4 regions of the Mesorhizobium sp. M0587 genome follow, and region 1 is predicted to be linked to each of the others. Evidence: predicted binding sites of a transcription regulator. Region 1 holds the regulator's gene; each other region holds the start of a gene.

Region 1 (4,989 bases):
AATGACGTGCAGCCCGATCCAGATGACCAGCAGCGCGCCGATCATGCCGAGCATGCGGGTATCGATCTCGGTCGCCTTCAGGAACCGGGCGACCGCGCCGAGTTCCGACGCGCGCGCGGTGTCGGTCTGCGGGGTGGTGGACGTGATGTCGGTCATGATTTCCTCGCACCGGCTGGCCGTCTGACGCGGATACCGAAACCCAGCCTAGAAGCTATCCGCCTGATGCGGAAAAACAAATCTTTTTGAGAAAACGCCGCGGCTTGGGGCCGCGGCGTTGAGAATGCAGGAAGAGGCCAGCCCTCTAGTTGCAGGCCGCGACGCTGCCGGCGGCGACACCCGCGCAGACCTCGTCCTTCTTGATCCAGCCGGCGTCGATCACGAGGCTGAGATTGTCCTTGGTGATGGCAACCGGAGTCAGGAACAGCGACTTGACGGTGTTGCCGCCCGGCGTCGTAAAGTCCTTGGCGCCGGCGATATCTGCCGTCTTCTTGCCGTCGGCCAGCTGCGAGGCGATCTCGGCGGCGGTCTTGCCGAGCTCGCGAGCATCTTTCCACACCGACACGGTCTGCGTGCCGAGCGCGATGCGGTTCAGCGCGGCATGGTCGCCGTCCTGGCCCGAGACCGGCACGGTGCCGGCAAGACCTTGCGCCGTCAGCGCCGCGACGACGCCGCCGGCGGTGCCGTCATTGGCCGCGACCACGGCGTCGACCTTGTTGTCGTTGGCGGTCAGGAACTGTTCCATGTTCTTCTGGGCGTTGGCGGGCAGCCAGCCGTCCGTGTAAGCCTCGCCGACATTCTTGATCTTGCCGCTGTCGATAGCCTCCTTGAGCACTTCCATCGAGCCCGAGAACAGGAAATCGGCATTCGGATCGGAACCCGAGCCCTTGATGAAGACATAATTGCCTTCCGGCTTGGCCTTGAACACTTCGCGGGCCTGCATGCGGCCGACTTCCTTGTTGTCGAAGGTCAGGTAGAAGACGTCCTTGTTCTCGATCAACCGGTCATAGCCGACGACCGGAATGCCTTCGTCCAGCGCCTTCTGCACCGCCGGGCCGATGGCCGAGGCATCCTGCGCCAGGATGATCAGCGAGTTGGCGCCCTGCGAGATCAGGCTCTCGACATCGGTGAGCTGCTTGCCGGGATTGGACTGCGCGTCGGCGGAGATGTACTTGTCGCCGGCTGCCTCAATCGCCGTTTTCATGGCGGCTTCGTCGGTCTTCCAGCGCTCTTCCTGGAAGTTGGACCACGAAACGCCGATGACCTTGTCTTTCGCCTGGGCGACCGACGCGAGCGTCAGCGACATGGCGACACCCGCCAGGATGGCGGCTGTGAATCTTTTCATATTATCCTCCCTGCGCCGCGTAAGGCGCGACCAAACTGACCCGAAGGCCGGCACAGAGGCTCTATTTTTTCGAGCCCCGAAAAAACACTGGTCCATCCCCGGAACGCTGTCAACATCGATTCTGATGGATTTTGATGTCCTCTCGAATTTTTTTCGAGCCCCGAATAAATAATGACAGCACCGCATGCTTCTGCCAGTATTTGCCCACGTTGCCGGCAGCGTTCGAGGGACAGGAAGAACCACGGCGACAGGGAGGATATGAGAGAAGCATGTCGGTCGGAATCCGTCACGACGATTTGCGTCGGCGCAACCGGGCGATGGTGATCGCGGCCGTACGCCGTGCCAGCCAGCCCTCGCGCACCGAGATCGCCGCGACCACCGGCCTCAGCCACTCGACCATATCGGCGATTTCCTCCGACCTCATCGGCGAAGGCATCCTGACCGAGGGCAAGCCGAGCGAGACGGGCTCGCTGAAACGCGGGCGCCCACAGGTCGGCCTCGGCCTCAACCCGGAGGCGGCGGCGGTGATGACCGTGGTGCTGTCGCTGAACTTCCTGTCCGTCGCCGTCATCGACTATGCCGGCCAGGTGATCGCCGAGGAGCAGCGCCGGCTGGACACGCTGACCATGGCGCGCGGGGCGCTGATCGGCGAATGCGTCGCCATCGTGCGGCGCCGGATCGAGGACCCCGACCTCGACGTCCGGCGCGTCGCCCGCATCGCGCTGGCGATCCAGGGCATCACCGACACCGATGCGCGGTCCATGCTGTGGTCGCCGATCACGCCGCAGACCGATATCGCCTTCGCCGACATACTCGAGGCCGAGTTCGGCATTCCCGCCACCACGGAGAATGACTGCAACATGATGGCGGTGGCGCTGCGCTGGCGCGATCCCCAGCGCTATCGCGACGACTTCATAGCCATCCTGCTTTCCCACGGCATCGGCATGGGCCTGGTGCTGAAAGGCGAACTGTTCACCGGCACCCATTCCTCGGGCGGCGAGTTCGGCCACATGATCCATTGGCCGGGCGGCGCCCTCTGCCGCTGCGGACGGCGCGGCTGCGTCGAGGCCTATGCCGGCAATTATGCGATCTGGCGCAATGCGAGGCAGCTTGGCGAGGACACCGAACCGGTCGACGTCAGCGACGCCGACATGCGTACGCTGGCGGCTTCGGCGCGCGAAAAAGACGGACCGGAGCGCGAGGCCTATCGCAAGGCCGGCGAGGCGCTCGGCTATGGCCTCGGCAGCCTGTTCGCGCTGATCGACCCGGCGCCTGTCGCCATGGTCGGCGTCAGCGCCGCCGCCTTCGACCTGATCGAGCCGGCACTGCGCGAGGCCATCGCCCAGACCGCCGGCGGCCAGCACTCGGAATCGATTTCCTTCGACACCGAGCCCAACGAACTGCCGCTGATCAGGGAAGGTTGCGCCATGCGCGCGCTGACCTTCGTCGACCAGGAGATTTTCGCGCCTGGCGTGCAGGCGAGAACTGGCACTGGAAAGAACGTAGCCTGAGTGGCGTCCGCCGTCGATGCCGCAGACCATCGTCGACTTTGGATATTGCCGAAGTCGTCCCAATGTCGTCATCCTAGGGCGGAGCAAGGAGCGCAGCGACGCGGCGCAGACCCGAGGATCCTGCGACCGTAGTCGTGGAGTGCAGGGGAGCAGAATTCTGCATCGTGGCAGCACTCCGAAGTCGCGGCATGGATCCTCGGGTCTGCGCTGCGTCGCTACGCTCCTTGCTACGCCCGTGGATGACGAAGTGACTGCCGTTTTCGGCTAGTCGCAAAACCTCCGAGACCCGCCTTCGGAAGCCCAATCTGACGGAACTTCCGCGCCAAAGACCTAATCTTCCCTGATCGCGTAGCCGGCGCCGCGAATGGTGCGGATGACATCGGGCATGCGGCCATTGTTGACCGCCTTGCGCAGCCGGCCGACATGCACGTCCACCGTGCGTTCGTCGATGTAGATCGTCTCGCCCCAGACATTGTCGAGCAGTTGGCTGCGCGAGAACACGCGGCCGGGATGGCGCATCATGAATTCGAGCAGGCGGAATTCGGTCGGCCCGAGCCGGATCTCGCTTTTCTTGCGATAGACCCGGTGCGATTCGCGGTCGAGCACGATGTCGCCGACCTTGAGCACGCTGGACAGCACCTCCGGCTTGGCGCGGCGCAGCAGCGCCTTGACCCGGGCCATGAATTCCGGCGTCGAGAACGGCTTGACCAGATAGTCGTCGGCCCCGGTGGAAAGGCCGCGCACGCGGTCGCTTTCCTCGCCGCGCGCCGTCAGCATGATGATCGGCAATCGCTCGGTCTCGGCGCGCATTCGCAGGCGCCGGCAGAGTTCGATGCCGGAAACCGCCGGCACCATCCAGTCGAGCACCAGAAGGTCCGGCACGTTTTCCTGCAGCCGGATCTCGGCTTCGTCGCCGCGCGTCACCACCTCGACCTGGTAACCCTCGGATTCCAGATTGTAGCGGAGCAGCACGCCTAACGGCTCCTCGTCCTCCACCACCATGATGCGCGGCGCGATCATCGCCCGGTCACCCCGCCGTCAGGCCGCCGGCGCCGACATCGCCGTTTCGTCCTGCTTCGGGCGATTGGCGGGCAGTTGCGTACCGGTCAGGACATAATAGGCATTTTCGGCGATGTTGGTCACATGGTCGCCGATGCGTTCCAGATTCTTGGCGCAGAACAACAGATGCGTGCAAGCGGTGATGTTGCGCGGATCTTCCATCATGTAGGTCAGCAGTTCGCGGAACACCGAGGTGTATTTGACGTCGATGCGCTCGTCGTTGGCCCGCAGCGTCGTCAGCGCGGCGGCATCGCGCGCCGCATATTCCTCGATCACGCCCTGCACCTGGATCAGCACCAACTGCGCCATCGCGTCGATGGAATGCGACAGGTCGCGCGGCGTGGCGGCGAGGCCGACCGTGCCGACGCGCTTGGCGATGTTCTTGGCAAGATCGCCGATGCGTTCGAGGTCGCCGGCCATGCGGATCGAGCCGACGACGTGACGCAGGTCGTCGGCCATCGGTTGACGCTTGGCGATCAGCGTGATGGCGCGGTCGTCGAGCTCGCGCTGGCGCGCATCCATGATCGCGTCATCGGAGACGACGCGTTGCGCGAGAGCGTTGTCGGTGTTCAGCAGCGCTTTGGTGGCGCCGCCGACCATCGAACTGGCGAGGTCGCCCATGTCGCTGATCAGCCTGCTGATCTGCCCTAGATCCTCGTCGAAGGCTGCGACTGTGTGTTCGGCCATGACCTTGTCCTCGTGTCTGTAAATTCGCCCGGACTGCTCAACCGAACCGGCCGGTGATATAGTCCTGGGTGCGCTTGTCGTCGGGAGTGGTGAACATCTTGTCGGTAGCGCCCTCCTCGACCAGATAGCCGAGATGGAACATCGCCGTGCGCTGCGACACACGCGCTGCCTGCTGCATCGAGTGGGTGACGATGACGATCGTGTAGTTCTGGCGCAATTCGTCGATAAGTTCCTCGACGCGCGCGGTGGCGATCGGGTCAAGCGCCGAGCAGGGCTCGTCCATAAGGATCACCTCTGGCGAAACCGCGATGGCGCGCGCAATGCACAGGCGCTGTTGCTGGCCGCCGGAAAGACCGGTGCCCGGCTCTTGCAGGCGATCCTTCACCTCGT
Region 2 (4,989 bases), on a different contig from region 1:
CCCTACCATGTGCCGGTCTTCGTGTTGACGCACCACGAACGGGCACCCATCACGATGGAAAGAGGCACGACCTTCTATTTTGTGACCGACGGCATCCATTCGGCGCTCGAGCAGGCGAAGGCGGCGGCGGGTGGCAAGGATGTGCGGGTTGGCGGCGGCGTCGCCACCATCCGGCAATATCTTCAGGAGAGATTGATCAACGAGATGCATCTGGCAATCTCGCCGGTGTTGCTTGGCAAGGGCGAGAACCTTTTTGCCGGCCTGGATATGCTGGAGTTGGGCTACCATTGCAGCGAGCAGGTGGCAACGGATCTTGCCACGCATGTGGTCATCAAGCGCGTGTAGGCGCTTGATGAAACTCTGGTGATTAGCGAAATCCTCGCGCCAGCCTCTTTCTCCCCGTCACTATACGGGGAGAAATGCCCGGCAGGGCAATGAGGGGCAGCGCAAACAGGTTGAATATTGCGTCGCCGGGAATATCACTGATGGCAATATGGTAGCAGAATAAATTGAGCCTACGCAGCGATTTGTGAGGATTCAACCATCGACGTCGGCGCCGCCCCTCATCCGCCTGCCGGTCCTCCGCAGCAGCTTCGGAGGGTGGACCGGCACCTTCTTCCCGTATAGTGACGGGAAGAAGGGAGTAGTCCATCAATACTTCTCCGGCACGTAAAGCTCGCCGGGCAGCACCTGGCGCTCGTATTCCGGGTTGAAGACGCGCTCCGGCAGCGATATCTCCTCGTGCGGCACTTCCTCGTAGGGAACCTGCTGCAGCAGATGGTCGATGCAGTTCAGCCGCGCCCGCTTCTTATCGTTGCCCTCGACGATGAACCATGGCGCCTCGGGAATGTTGGTGCGGGCGAACGTCTCTTCCTTGGCCTTGGTGTATTGCTCCCAGCGCACGCGCGACTCCAGATCCATCGGCGACAGCTTCCACTGCTTCATCGGATCGTGGATGCGCATGAGGAAACGCATCTGCTGCTCCTCGTCGGTGATCGAGAACCAGTATTTGACCAGCGTGATGCCGGAGCGCACCAGCATGCGCTCGAACTCCGGCACGTCGTGGAAGAACTCTTCCACCTGGTCCGGCCCGGCGAACCCCATCACCCGCTCGACGCCGGAGCGGTTGTACCAGGAGCGGTCGAAGAGCACGATCTCACCGCCCGCCGGCAGATGCGGGACATAGCGCTGGAAATACCATTGTGACTTCTCGCGCTCGGTCGGCGCCGGCAGCGCCACGACGCGGCAGATGCGCGGATTGAGCCGCTGGGTGATGCGCTTGATGACGCCGCCCTTGCCGGCGGAATCGCGGCCCTCGAAAATCACCACCAGCTTCTTCTTGTGATGGGCGACCCAGGACTGCAGCTTGATCAATTCCGACTGCAAGGCGATCAAGTCGCGAAAATACTGCATGCGATCGATCGAGGGCGGATGCGAGTTCTTGTAGATCTTGGCGATCTCCATCGACAGCGCCGGCTCCGATAATTCGAGCTCATAGTCTTCGTCGAGCGTGTCGGCGAGTTCTGCTTCGAGCCAGTCCTTGGCGGGAGAATTCTGTTTTTCCTCGGTCATTTTCGCTGCTCCGCTTGCAAGCCCTGTCGGTCACGTCAGGCGCTCCAAGCTCCTGACCTGCGTCCGGGAATGGCAACACCTGAGCCGACTTCAGTATAGGCCGGCAATGACGGTTTTATTGCAGCCTGGTCTTGACCGCCGCCGCCGCTACAAATCCGCGAGGCATGATCGATCCGTCGTCGTGGCATGGCGACAAACGATCCAAATTGTCCTACAAATACCTGCTACATCGGGGCTACCCTTCCCCTCCTTTTCCCAATGCAATCGCGAGGACCGACATGGAATACCGCACCCTCGGCCGTTCCGGCTTGAAAGTTTCGACACTGACCATGGGAACCATGACCTTCGGCGGCGCCGGCGCGTTTTCGGCTGTCGGCAAGACCGACCTCGACGAGGCACGCCGGATGATCGACATCTGCATCGATGCCGGCATCAACCTGATCGACACCGCCAATGTCTATTCGAACGGCATTTCCGAGGAGATCATCGGCGAAGCGCTCGGCGGCAAGCGCAAGGGCGACGTGCTGATAGCCTCCAAGGCGCGGATGCGGATCGGCAATGGTCCCAACGATGAAGGCCTGTCGCGCTATCATCTGATCCGCGAATGCGAGAAGAGCCTCAAGCGCCTGAAGACCGATGTCATCGACATTTACTTCCTGCACGAATGGGACGGTGCAACCCCGCTGGAGGAAACCATTGCCGCGCTCGACACGCTGGTTACCCAAGGCAAGGTTCGCTATGTCGGCTGTTCCAACTATTCAGGCTGGCAGGTGATGAAGGCGCTCTCCATCAGCGACAGCCACCACCAGCCGCGCTTCGTCACCCAGCAGATCCACTACACGCTGGAGGCGCGCGAGGCCGAATACGAGCTGCTGCCGATTTCGGTCGACCAGGGGCTGGGCGTGCTGGTGTGGAGCCCGCTCGCCGGCGGATTGCTTTCCGGCAAATACCGCCGCGACAGCCCGACCGCCCGCCAACTCGCCGGCTGGTCGGAACCGCCGATCCGCGATGAGGACCGGCTGTGGCGGATCGTCGATATCCTCGTTGAGATCGGTACTCAGCGCGGCGTGTCGGCCGCGCAGGTGGCCCTCGCCTGGCTGCTCGGCCGGCCTGCCATCAGTTCGCTGGTGATCGGCGCGCGCAGCGAAACGCAGCTCAAGGACAATATCGCAGCCGCAAGCCTTGCGCTCTCGGACGACGAACGCGGGCGCCTCGACACGGTCAGCAGGCCGCCCCTGCTCTACCCCTACTGGCACCAGCAACTGACGGCAAAAGACCGTTTTGGCGCCGCCGACCTCGTGATTGACCGATGCGGCGTCTGACCCGCGATTTTCGATCATGTGGCGGGCGATACCCGCCGGCGGCTAACCCGAAATGAAGCGCCAGACCTCTGCGTCCGGTTTGACCTGGCCGCTGAGCACAAAGTATTTATAGAGCACGAGCAGGGAGATCGCCTGCTCGGTCCGCTCGTCGGCGAATGTCCGGCAATAGGCGTTCGCGGCGGCGATGATGCGTTCGGCCCGTTCGGGGTGCCGCTCGAAATAAGCCACGCGTTCCGCGAGATCGGCGAAGTCCGATTCGAGCGGCACATAATGGACATCGGGTTCGAGTTGCTTTTCGGCAAACCATGTCTCGTATGTCGGCGGCGGCATCAAGCAAAGCGAGTTGGAATTCAGGATCCATTTGAGATTGGTCGCCACGTCATTGCCTTCGAGCGAAACAATGTAGCGATAACGCTGGTGCTGGCTGATGCTGAGATAGGGTTTGCTGTACTCGGCCGGTGCGTTCGGCTTGTGCGAGCCGGCGTCGCAGAACCGCAGGTCACACACCGCATCCAGAAATCTTGTCCGGATCGGATTGTTGAGATCGCCGCGCCAGACCACGGCCGGGAGCTTGTCGGCGAATGCGGTTGCATCGGCCGGCATCTGGAAGTGACGGAACTTGTCGAGCTTCATGATGACCGCGTTCTTGTCGTCGGCGCGGATCGGCCTATCCTTGACGATCGACGGCACCTTCGGCACGTCGATCACGTCGCCGAACTCCAGGTCGATCAGCAATCCGGGATCGAAGTAGCGGGCAAATTCCTTCAGGTCGTAATAGTACATGGTCGGCGTGAAGGGCAGCCTGTTGATGCGCACGGCATCGGGGCTGGGCACGAAGCCATCCTGCAGCTTGTTGTAGTAATTCAGGCGCCGGCGCGCCGCTTCGCCCGAAAGCCTCGCCATCTCCAGGTGAGCGCCCAATCTGCGGCGGAACAATGCCTGCGGGACGGCATCGCGCGCAAAGTTGCGCGCATAGTAGAAAACCCTTGCGGTCGTTCGCGCAATTGTGGCCATAGCTCACTTGATCAAGATAAACAGGCAGCTCTCAATAGGTCGGCGCCCCGGCACTTCCTACACCATTGTGCCGCGCATCTTGCAAGTCCCCGAACAGATCGTTGTGACGTCCGGATAGTTTCGCTCCGGCTGTTGTGTTTGGCAGCCAATGCTCCTAGGCAGGGTCAGAGCCCCAGGGCCAATCAAAAAAGGAGCCGGTATGGCGCGAGCACCAAACTACGATCAGGAACGCAAGGAACGCGACCGCCAGAAAGCGGCCAAGAAGGCCGAGAAGCAGGCGGCCAAGGTCGCGGCGCGGGAACGTTCGAAACCCGAGGGCGAAGGCGAGACTGAGACCGAAACGGAAGAATGACGGCATGCGGCCCGCGAATGCGGGCCGTGCCTCAATCTCCATTGTCGTCCTGTAATCAGGCAGGAGCCTTGTCGCTGACGAAAACGTCCACTTCACGCGCCGCCGCGATAAAGGCGCGCCTGGCGTTCATGGCCGGCTTGTCCCCGGCCAGCGCGTCGTGGCAGGCCTGCAGCGCCGCGCGATGCTTAGGGCTGCGCTTTCCGGGCCAGCTGTTGAGAAGGTAATCGGAAGCCTCCCTTGCCGAGCGCAGGACCTGAGTGCTTCCCGCCGTGACGGACTTGACGGTCACGGGTGTTTCAAATCGGTTGTTTTCCATCGCCGCTCTTACGCCATCGGCGCCCGTGAAGCGAGGCCGAAAGTGCGCTTCACGTTCGGCCGGAAACTTTTCGCATGGCCCTGCCCCAGCTAGGCAGCGACGACGGCAAATCCCCTGGCGCGAAGACCGCGTCGATCGTTGGCGAGCGACGTGACCAGCCGGTCGCGGCTGCCGATGATATGGGCCGAAAGCAAGCGCGCGGCTCCATCGCCGTCGCCAAGGCGTGTCGCCGCCAGAATGGCGCGATGCTCGGCCCAGGCGCGAACAAGCGCAGCTTGATCGCGAACCTCCAGCCAGCGAGCCCGCGACAGCCGTGTCATGGCATCGCGAACGGCCCGGAACAGGAATTCGTTGCCTGACAGGCGCGCCAACTCGATGTGAAAATCCATGCCGATACGATGCCATTCCTCGCG
Region 3 (4,989 bases), on a different contig from region 1:
GGTGCCGCGCATGGCGCCGGCGAGGATGCCGGGATCGGCATGCCCGGACCAGCCCTCGGCAATGCGCTCGCCCTTGGTGAAGGCGACAAGATTGAAGGCATCCCCCTTGCTGACGGGATATGCCACCATATGGAAGCCCGGATGCAGGAAGGTCGTGACGCAGTCGGTTGCGCCGATCGCGGCAAAGGCCTGTCCGGCGGCGCTATCGGCCGCGATGGTGGTGCGCCAGGCCAATTCGCCGGAAAAGCGGCTTCGTGGCGAGGTGGCGCCGTTGGTCGCATCGACGATCGCGCGCACCGAAGACCAGACACCATCGGCACCGACCAGCAGGACGCCTTGGGACTGGGCGATCTTGCCGTCGATGTCGAATGTCGCCGTGACGCCATGGCCGCTGGCGGCAACGCTGCCGACGCGCGCACCGGTGGCAAGATCTATATCCGGCATCTCTGCAACCCGGTCCATCAGCGCGCTCTGCAGGTCGGCCCTATGAGCAACGAGATAAGGCGCTCCCCAACGCTTCTCAGCGGCCTGTCCAAGCGGCACGCGCGCCAGTTCGCGCAATGTCGCGGCGTCCTTCAACACCACCGCCTCCGGCCGCACCGCAGCCGGCAGTCGATCGAGAACGCCAAGCTGGCGAAGGATGCGTGAAGCGTTGGGAGACAGTTGCAGCCCGGCGCCCACTGCTTCAAGGCGCTGCGCCTGCTCGAACAGTTTTACGCGATAGCCGCGTTCGGCAAAGGCAAGTGCTGCGGTCAGCCCGGCGATGCCGGCCCCGGCGATGACGACCTGCCGGGACCGCGTATCGTCCATCAGCCTTGTCGCGACGGGATCAGGCGGCCTGATCGATATAGAGGCAGCCTGCCGGCAACGTTTCCGTCGCCCTCAATTGCGGCGAATAGCGGTAGAGCGTCGAGCAATAAGGGCAGACCTTCTCATTGTCGTCGCCCATGTCGAGAAATACATGCGGATGGTCGAAGGGCGGATTGGCGCCCGTGCACATGAATTCCTTGACGCCGATGTCGATCGCCGGGTGGCCCGCATCGTTCTGAAAATGGGGAATGGAACCGCCAGCCATCATCGTCTCCTTAACGCAGTCTCTTCTGCATCTGGATCATAACCGGTCTGTTTGCAAGTTCGATGAAATGAAACTGTCGCAAAAGCCTGTCAGAGGATAAGTTAAGCCGGTTAACGCATGATCCCGAAAACCGGTGTCGGTTTTCAGGGTGATGCGTCGCTTTGAAGTGGGCAGGGGCGTCCTTTGCGCGGCCAGGGGCGCGAGCGGCGCTCTAGCCGGCTAGCGGATGCGAAACGAGCAGGAACCATGAACGAACTGAAGCCGGTACAGAGTGAATTCATCAATGTCGAGGCGGCGAGCCCGGAAGGCGGCAACCCGGACCGTTTCGTCAACCGCGAGTTTTCCTGGCTGCAGTTCAACCGGCGCGTCCTCGAGGAATCGCTGAACCTCAATCATCCGCTGCTCGAGCGCGTCCGTTTCCTGTCGATTTCGGCTGCCAATCTCGACGAGTTCTTCATGGTGCGCGTCGCCGGCCTTGCCGGCCAGGTCCGCGAGGGCATCGTGCTGAAGAGCCCCGACGGCCGCACCCCCCAACAGCAACTCGAACAGTTGCTGCGCGAGGTCGAGCGGCTGCAGGAGGACCAGCAGAAGAGCCTTTCGGCGCTGATGGTGCTGCTCAACAAGGAAGGCATAGAGAGCATCACCCGCGATGCGCTGACCAAGGATGAAAAAACCTGGCTGGAAGAGCATTTCCAGGACCAGGTGTTTCCGGTGCTGACCCCGCTGTCGATCGACCCGGCGCACCCGTTCCCGTTCATCCCCAATCTCGGTTTCTCGATGGCGTTGCAATTGCGCCATCGCAAGAACGGCGAGGAGATGAGTGCGCTTCTGCGCTTGCCGGTGGCGCTGAAGCGCTTCATCCGCTTGCCGGACCGCAAGCACCATGTCCGCTTCATTCCGCTGGAGGAAGCGGTCGGTCTCTATATCGGCAAGCTATTCCCAGGCTATGAGGTCAAGGGTTCCGGCACGTTCCGCATCATCCGCGACAGCGATATCGAGGTCGAGGAAGAATCCGAGGACCTCGTGCGCCTGTTCGAGACGGCGCTGAAGCGCCGCCGTCGCGGTTCGGTGATCCGCATCGAATTCGATAGGCTGATGCCGGCTGAACTGCGCGAATTCGTCGCCGGCGAACTGAGCGTTTCGTCTAGCCGTATCAGCGTCCTAACCGGCCCGCTGGCGCTCAGTCAGATTTCCGAGATCGTCGCCGTCCCTCGCGACGATCTCAAGTTCACGCCCTACAATCCGCGCTTTCCCGAGCGCATTCGTGAGCATGGCGGCGACTGTTTTGCCGCCATCCGCGAGAAGGATATCGTCGTCCACCACCCCTACGAATCCTTCGACGTGGTGGTGCAGTTCCTGCGCCAGGCGATGGCCGATCCCGAAGTGGTGGCGATCAAGCAGACGCTCTATCGCACGTCCAACGACAGTCCGATCGTGCGTGCGCTGGTCGATGCGGCCGAGGCCGGCAAGTCGGTGACCGCGCTGGTCGAACTCAAGGCGCGTTTCGACGAGGAAGCCAACATCCGCTGGGCGCGCGACCTGGAGCGTGCCGGCGTGCAGGTCGTGTTCGGTTTCCTTGAGCTGAAGACCCATGCCAAGATGTCGCTGGTGGTGCGGCGCGAGGACGGCAAACTGCGCAACTACGTGCATCTCGGCACTGGCAATTATCATCCGGTCACGGCGCGCATCTACACTGACCTGTCCTTCTTCACCACCGACCCGACGATCGCGCGCGACGTCGCACAGCTGTTCAATTTCATCACCGGCTATGCCGAGCCGACCGCCGAAATGCGGCTGGCAATCTCGCCGTTCACGTTGCGAAACCGCATCCTGCGGCACATTTCCGACGAAGCCGCCCACGCGCTGGAGGGAAGGCCGGCGCGCATCTGGATGAAGATGAATGCGCTTGTCGATCCCATTATCATCGATGCGCTTTATGACGCCAGCCGCGCCGGGGTCGAGATCGACCTCGTCGTGCGCGGCATCTGTTGCCTGCGGCCGCAGGTGCCGGGCCTGTCGGAAAACATCCGTGTAAAATCGATCGTCGGCCGTTTTCTGGAGCACAGCCGCATCTATTGCTTCGGCAATGGCCACGGCCTGCCGGCGGACGAGGCGATCGTTTACATCTCTTCGGCCGACCTGATGCCGCGCAACCTCGACCGCCGCGTCGAGACCATGGTGCCGATCACCAATCCAACTGTGCACGAACAGGTTCTGGGCCAGATCATGCTGGGCAACATCATGGACAATCAGCAAAGTTTCGACGTATTGGCTGACGGAACCTCCCGGCGCGTCGTGCTTGAGGAGGGTGAGGAACCGTTCAACGCGCAGGAATATTTCATGACCAATCCGAGCCTGTCTGGACGGGGTGACGCGTTGAAATCGCACGCACCGAAGCGGATCGCGCAGTTCAAGCGCCGCAAGAAGAACGCCGCGGCCTGATGCTGTCCGATTCCCAGGGCCGGCTGCAGGATCGCCGACCGCTGTCCATCATCGACATCGGCTCGAATTCGATCCGACTTGTCGTCTATGAAGGGCTGGCGCGGTCGCCGACCATGCTGTTCAACGAAAAGATGCTGGCCGGCCTCGGTCGCGGCATCGTGTCGACGGGGAAGCTCGACCCCGAGGGCGTGACGCGCTCGATGGAGGAGTTCCGCCGCTTCCGCGCGCTCTCCGATCAGGCCGGCGCCGAGCACATGTACGTGCTGGCCACCGCCGCCGCTCGTGAGGCGATCAACGGTCCCGATTTCATCCACCGTGCGGAAGACGTGCTCAAGACCGAGATCCGGGTGATCAGCGGGCGTGAGGAAGCCCATTATTCGGCGCTGGGCGTCATCTCGGGCTTCCACCCGGCCAATGGCATTGCCGGCGATCTGGGCGGCGGCAGCCTTGAACTGGTCGACGTCAATGGCGAGGCGATCGGTGACGGCATAACGCTGCCGCTGGGCGGCCTTCGTCTGCAGGACATGGCGAAGAACTCGCTCGCCCAGGCGGCGAAGATCACGCGCGACGAATTGGGACGCGCGAAGCTGTTGAAGGGTGGACAGGGCAGGCCCTTTTACGCGGTTGGCGGCACCTGGCGAAATCTCGCCCGGCTGCACATGGAAATGAACAACTATCCGCTTGGCGTCATGCATCATTACGAGATCGGCGTCGAAAGCACCGCCAATTTCCTGCGGCAAGTGGCCAAAAGCGAGATCGAGAAGGTCAAGGGCATCGAAGGCGTTTCGAAGAACCGCCGCTCGTTGCTGCCTTACGGCGCCGTCGTGCTGCAGGAGATCATGGCTGCGATGCAGCCGTCGAAGATCATCGTCTCGGCGCTCGGTGTGCGCGAAGGGTTTCTCTACTCGCTGCTCGACAAGGCGGAGCAGAAGGCCGATCCGTTGATTTCGGCCTCGGAGGAACTCGCCCGGCTGCGTTCGCGCTCGGTCACACATTCGCATGAACTGGTCGACTGGACCGCCAGGTCTTTCGCCGCCTTCGGCATCGCCGAGACCGAAGACGAGGCGCGTTATCGCCACGCGGCTGCCTTGCTGGCCGACATCGGCTGGCGCGCGCATCCCGAATATCGCGGCAGGCAATCGCTCAACATCATCGCGCATGCCTCCTTCTTCGGTGTCGACCATCCCGGCCGCGCCTTTCTGGCGCTGGCCAATGCGTATCGTCACGACGGCATCTTCAACGAATCGATCGCACCCGAGATCAAGGCGTTGGCGACGCCGCGTTATCTGGAACGGGCGCGGGTGCTGGCCGCGATGATGCGCGTCGTCTACCTGCTGACGGCCTCGATGCCCGGCATCATGCCAAGGCTGAAGTGGGAGCAGCGCGGCAACGGAGTGCTGGCGTTGGTCTTGCCCGCGTCGCTGGCCGACCTCTACGGGGAACGGCCGGCAGGGCGCCTGGCGCAACTGGCA
Region 4 (4,989 bases), on a different contig from region 1:
GTCCCAGCGCACCGTCGCGTCCTTGCCGTGGACATGGAAGATGCGCGGCGCCCATTTGCGGATCTGCGGCATCGGGTCGATCAGATAGACGAGCTGGTGGCAGGGCTCCCATTCCAACCCGAGATTCTCATCCGGCAATTCGTTGAACATCAGCTCCCAGGCGTCGGGATTGTGGGCGATGTTCCAGTCGCCGCCGGCCCAGTTGCCGTCCATCGCGCAATTCTCGAAAGCGATGCGCACGCCCTTGTCGGCGGCGCGCTTGGCCAGCGGCCCCCAGACCTCGCGAAAGCGCGGCAGGCTGTCGGGCAGCGGCTTGCCACGGATACGGCCGGTAAAGCCGCTGACCGTCGAGGCGCCGAACAGATGCGCATTGTCGATCACCATCTCCCAGGCCTTCAGCACGCCGCGATCGACATCGCCGCTCTCCAGCGGATTGCCGAACACGCCGAGCGAGGACACGGTGACGTCGGCGTCGCCGATCGCCTCGCGGATCTGGCCGGCCAGACGCGGCAGATCCTTGCCGCCCAGCGTCTGCCAGAAAAAGGGCTGGATGCTCTCGAAGCCAAGCGGCAGGATCTGCTTGATGTAAGCCGCCGGGTCGTCGAGGTTGGCCCGCACCATGGTGCCGATCCTGATGTCGAGAAGCGGGTTTGGCATCATCGTGCATCCTGTGTGATCGCCACGCGGCGTCCGCTCTCGGCGCTTTCGATGGCGCCGAGAACCATGGCCAGGCTCTTGATGTTGTCGGCGCCACGCGTTTCCGGCTCCGTGCCGGTCTCTATGGCCTGCATGAAATCCTTGATGATGCCGAGGTGGCCGCCGATGCGGTCGGCGGCGTCGAGCGGCGGCACGGCGATCGGCTGTGTCTGGTCGAACAGGCCCTCGCGCACCGGCAGCGCGACCTCTGCTCTCACCTCGTCATTGCCGTCCCAGACCAGGCTGCCGCGCTCGGCCACGATGCGCCATGTGCTCTCCCAGCTTGTGCGGAAGCCGGCCGCGCACCAGGAACCGGCATAGGTGAAGACCTTGCCGCCGCCGAGATCGAAGACGGCGCTGGCCGAAGATCCCTGGCTATACCAGGAATTGGCCGGCTCCCATTCCTGGCAATAGACGCTGGCCGGCTCGCCGCCGACCATATAGCGCGCGGCGTCGAACGTGTGGATCGCCATGTCGAGCAGCAGCACATGGCTCATCTCCTCGCGAAAGCCGCCGAAATGCGGCGCGACGAAGAAGTCGGCATGGATGCTTGTCGCCGCGCCTATGGCGCCGGATTCCAGGAACCGCCTGATCCGCCTGACATTGGCGACATAGCGGCGGTTCTGCACGACGGCGTGGATACGCCCCGCCCGGCGCGCGGCATCGACGATGATCCGGGCATTGTCCGGACTGTCGGCCAGCGGTTTTTCGGTGAGCAGATGGCAATGATGGGCGAATGCGGAAAGCGCGACCTCGCGCCGGGCGGCGGGAACCACGACGTCGAACACCGCGTCGGGCTTGGTCTGGTCGAGGACCATGTCGAGATTGGTTCCGATGACGGCGCCGGAAAGCCCGTATTCGCGCGCCCTCGCCTTCGCCCGCTCGGCGTCGAGGTCGACAAGGCCGACGATGGCGAGCCCATCGATCTGCCTCGCGGCATCGAGCCACTGCTTGCTCATCGCTCCGCAGCCGACAAGGACGACATTGATCATCCAGCGCTCCTCCCTCTCGGCCCCTCCAGACCGATCGTCCCGGCATCCACGGCAGCACCGTAAATGTTGTTCCGTAAACGTTTACGAGAACACACCCGAAGGCGTAGAATGTCAACCGGCCGCTGACGAAAATCATCATCGACCGCCTTGGCCTGAGCGGCGGCCGGTGCTAGCCAGAGCGGGGGAGAACTGTCCTTGGCGTCCAGCATCCACGACCTCGCGCGTCACCTGAACATTTCGATCGGCACCGTGTCGCGCGCGCTCAACGGCCGCGCGGACGTCAACGCCGACACGCGCCAGCGCGTGCTCGATGCCGCCAAGCAGTTGAACTATGCGCCCAACCAGTCCGGCCGCAGTCTCAGGCAAGGCGCCACCCGCTCGATCGCCTTCATGCTGCAGCCGCATCCGGGCGACCTGGAATATGGCGAGCCGTTCTTCATTCCGTTCCTGACCGGTTTGCAGGCTAGGCTAGCCGAAAGCGGGCTCGACCTGATCGTGGTGATGGGCGCGCCCGGCGACTATCAGCAGGAGCGCCTGCGCCGTGTCGTCGAAACGCGCCGCGCCGATGCGGTGGTGCTGGCCTGGACGCGACGCGAAGACGAGCGCATCGACTATCTCACCCAGGCCGGCTTCCCCTTCGCCACGCTTGGCCGCAGCCGCTCCGGCGGGATGGCCTATCCCTCGCTCGACCTCGATTTCGAGAAGGCCGGCGCCGACGCGGTCGACCGGCTGGTGTCGCGCGGCCACCGCCGCATCGCCGCCATCCGCCCATCGCTCGACCTGAATTTCGGGCATCTGTTCGTCGCCGGCTACCGCAAGGCCCTGCGGCGGCACGGCATCGAGGTCGATCCCGGGCTGATAGCGGAGGGGTTCATCAACGAGGCCGGCGGCTACCAGGTGACGCCGCGAGTGATGCTCGCGAAAGACCGGCCCACCGCCATCATCTTCAACAATGACGCGATGGCGCTCGGCGGCTGCAAGGCGCTGGCCGAAATGGGCATCAGGCCCGGCCATGACATCGCGGTGATCGTCATCGTCGACACGCCGCTCTGCCGCTATTTCTCGCCGGCGCTGACCGGCTTCCGCCCGGCTCTGGAGCCGATGGGGAAGCGATTGGCCGAAATGCTGCTGGCCTCGCTTCCCGCCTTCGCCGGCCCCGAAGGAACGCGCATCATGCGCGAGGTCTGGCCCCTGGAGCTGATTGCGCGCGACAGCGATTGAGCAGGACTGAAGCCGAGCCCAGCGGCTGCTTTCGCTGCCGGCTTCGCCCGTGCGTCACGCCGGCGGGCAAGCAAATCTTCCCGCCGGTGCTCGTTTCCAACGTCGCGCCCAGAGACTGGCGGAGATGCGACCCCACGCTGTCATGCAAGCATCATGTTCGCGCCGTAGATCGCTTTCGGGGAAGCGCGCGCCATCGTCGATGTGCCGCCTCTTTCAGCTTTTCGTCTTTGGGCCGCTCCGGCACGCTTTTTCAGAAAGAGGATTGTCCATGAAACACCTGTACCGAACCGCGTCGCTCGGCGTCGCGCTGGCCTTGTTCACCGCCTCGACGCCGGCGCTTGCCGACGGCACCGCCGGCGGCGCCAGCTTCGTCAACAAGGGGCTCGTCGGCGTCGGCCGCATCCCGGCAGGCCAGCGCGACAAGTTCGGCGAGACGTTCGGCTCGGGCTCCGGCATGGCGATGGACCCCGCCGGCTGGACGCATGACGTGACCGGCTACAAGGGTTCGCTCTGGCTGCTGCCGGACCGCGGCTACAATGTCGCCGGCACCGCCGACTACCGGCCGCGCCTCAACACCATCGGCATCGAGTTCGCTCCCGTCGCGCCGGGCGCCGCTCCCGCCGCCGGCCAGGAGCAGACCGGCGTCAAGGCGACGCTGGCCGACACCATGCTGCTCACCGACGACAAGGGCGTCAACGCCACCGGCCTCGATCCGCTGTCGGATGTTCGCGCGGCAAGCGGCGACATGCCGATGCTGCCCGCCGCCACCAACGGCAAGCTCGCGCTCGACAATGAAGCGATCGTGCGGCTGCCCGACGGTTCGATGTTCATCTCCGACGAATACGGTCCCAACATCTACCGGTTTTCCGCCGAAGGCCGCCTGCTGTCGGCGACGCAGCCGCCGGCCGCACTGGTGCCGATGCGCAAGGGAACGCCGAACTTCTCCTCGGACAATCCCGGCGCGGGTGCCGCCGAACCCGATCCGAAGGACCCCGAAACGGGCCGCCAGAACAATCAGGGCCTCGAGGGCATGGCGCTGACGCCGGACGGCAAGTTCCTGATCGCTGTGCTCCAGTCCGCGACAAGGCAGGATGGCGGCGATTCCCCCTCGACCCGGCAGAACACCAGGGCTCTGGTCTACGACGCCTCCGACCCCGCCCATCTGAAGCTGGCGCACGAATATGTCGTGCCGCTGCCGGTATTCACCGACGCCAAGGGCAAGACCAAGGTCGCTGCGCAAAGCGAGATCGTAGCGCTGTCGGACACCGCTTTCCTGATGCTGGCGCGCGACAGCGGCAATGGCCAGGGCGTGAAGGGTGACACCTCGTTCTATCGCAGAATCAACATCGTCGATCTCGCCGGCGCGACCGATATCGCCGGCGCCTTCGACACGGCCGACAAGCCGCTCGCGCCCAAGGGCGTGCTCGCCCCCTCGGTGACGCCGGCCAGGCTGGCGCCGTTCATCGACATCAACGACAGTGCGGAACTCGGCCGCTTCGGCCTCCACAACGGCGCGCCGAACGACCACGACAACCTGTCCGAGAAGTGGGAAGCAATGTCGGTCGTGAGCGTGCTCGATCCAAAACTGCCTGACGACTATTTCCTGTTCGTCGGCAACGACAACGACTTTCTCGCCCAGGACGGTTTTCAGGTCGGCGCCTCCTATAAGGCCGATGACGGCGCCAATGTCGATACCATGTTCCTGGTCTATCAGGTCACGCTGCCGGGCCTCGCCAGGAAGTAACGGCCCCCGAAGGTAGTCGCCGAGCGCGCTCACGGCTATCCCGTCGGAGCACCGGTATTCCGCCAGGGTGCATCTCGGTCCGGCCTGCGATATCATCGCAAGCCGGACCCAGATCACTTCGGCGAGCCATCACCCCCATGGACGAAAAAATGCCCACCCGCCGGCGCACCGGCGACCTGACCAGCGGCCCGATCCCGCGCACGCTGCTGCTGTTCGCCTTGCCGGTGCTCGGCTCCAATGTGCTGCAATCGCTCAACGGTTCGATCAATGCCGTCTGGGTCGGCCGCTTCCTCGGCGAATCGGCGCTGACCGCCACCTCCAACGCCAATCTGGTGC

The links. Region 1 encodes PhoB, which activates phosphate uptake and scavenging genes when phosphate is short. Its sites were predicted from a motif close to TGTCATNNANCTGTCAT; they were not measured.
Region 2: a site for PhoB is predicted at 1,679-1,695, ahead of ppk2 (polyphosphate kinase 2). Genes of this name have one in related genera too.
Region 3: a site for PhoB is predicted at 1,139-1,155, ahead of NKI49_RS02170 (RNA degradosome polyphosphate kinase). Genes of this name have one in related genera too.
Region 4: a site for PhoB is predicted at 3,048-3,064, ahead of NKI49_RS21570 (esterase-like activity of phytase family protein). Genes of this name have one in related genera too.

Annotation. Positions count from the first base shown of each region.
Region 1 is NZ_JAMYQP010000035.1:4,429-9,417, forward strand. Features, by position in the region: gene NKI49_RS25560 (sugar ABC transporter permease) at 1-156, opposite strand, end outside; gene xylF (D-xylose ABC transporter substrate-binding protein) at 302-1,342, opposite strand; gene NKI49_RS25570 (ROK family protein) at 1,612-2,853, shown strand; gene phoB (phosphate regulon transcriptional regulator PhoB) at 3,184-3,873, opposite strand; gene phoU (phosphate signaling complex protein PhoU) at 3,892-4,599, opposite strand; gene pstB (phosphate ABC transporter ATP-binding protein PstB) at 4,637-4,989, opposite strand, start outside.
Region 2 is NZ_JAMYQP010000002.1:312,945-317,933, reverse strand. Features, by position in the region: gene NKI49_RS03290 (dihydrofolate reductase family protein) at 1-345, shown strand, start outside; gene NKI49_RS03285 (hypothetical protein) at 368-652, opposite strand; gene ppk2 (polyphosphate kinase 2) at 652-1,572, opposite strand; gene NKI49_RS03275 (aldo/keto reductase) at 1,851-2,894, shown strand; gene NKI49_RS03270 (glycosyl transferase family 90) at 2,937-3,908, opposite strand; gene NKI49_RS03265 (hypothetical protein) at 4,108-4,260, shown strand; gene NKI49_RS03260 (DUF982 domain-containing protein) at 4,316-4,576, opposite strand; gene NKI49_RS03255 (GntR family transcriptional regulator) at 4,666-4,989, opposite strand, start outside.
Region 3 is NZ_JAMYQP010000002.1:92,664-97,652, forward strand. Features, by position in the region: gene NKI49_RS02160 (FAD-dependent monooxygenase) at 1-810, opposite strand, end outside; gene NKI49_RS02165 (zinc-finger domain-containing protein) at 830-1,075, opposite strand; gene NKI49_RS02170 (RNA degradosome polyphosphate kinase) at 1,322-3,517, shown strand; gene ppx (exopolyphosphatase) at 3,517-4,989, shown strand, end outside.
Region 4 is NZ_JAMYQP010000025.1:61,482-66,470, reverse strand. Features, by position in the region: gene NKI49_RS21585 (sugar phosphate isomerase/epimerase family protein) at 1-660, opposite strand, end outside; gene NKI49_RS21580 (Gfo/Idh/MocA family protein) at 657-1,688, opposite strand; gene NKI49_RS21575 (LacI family DNA-binding transcriptional regulator) at 1,884-2,909, shown strand; gene NKI49_RS21570 (esterase-like activity of phytase family protein) at 3,178-4,653, shown strand; gene NKI49_RS21565 (MATE family efflux transporter) at 4,791-4,989, shown strand, end outside.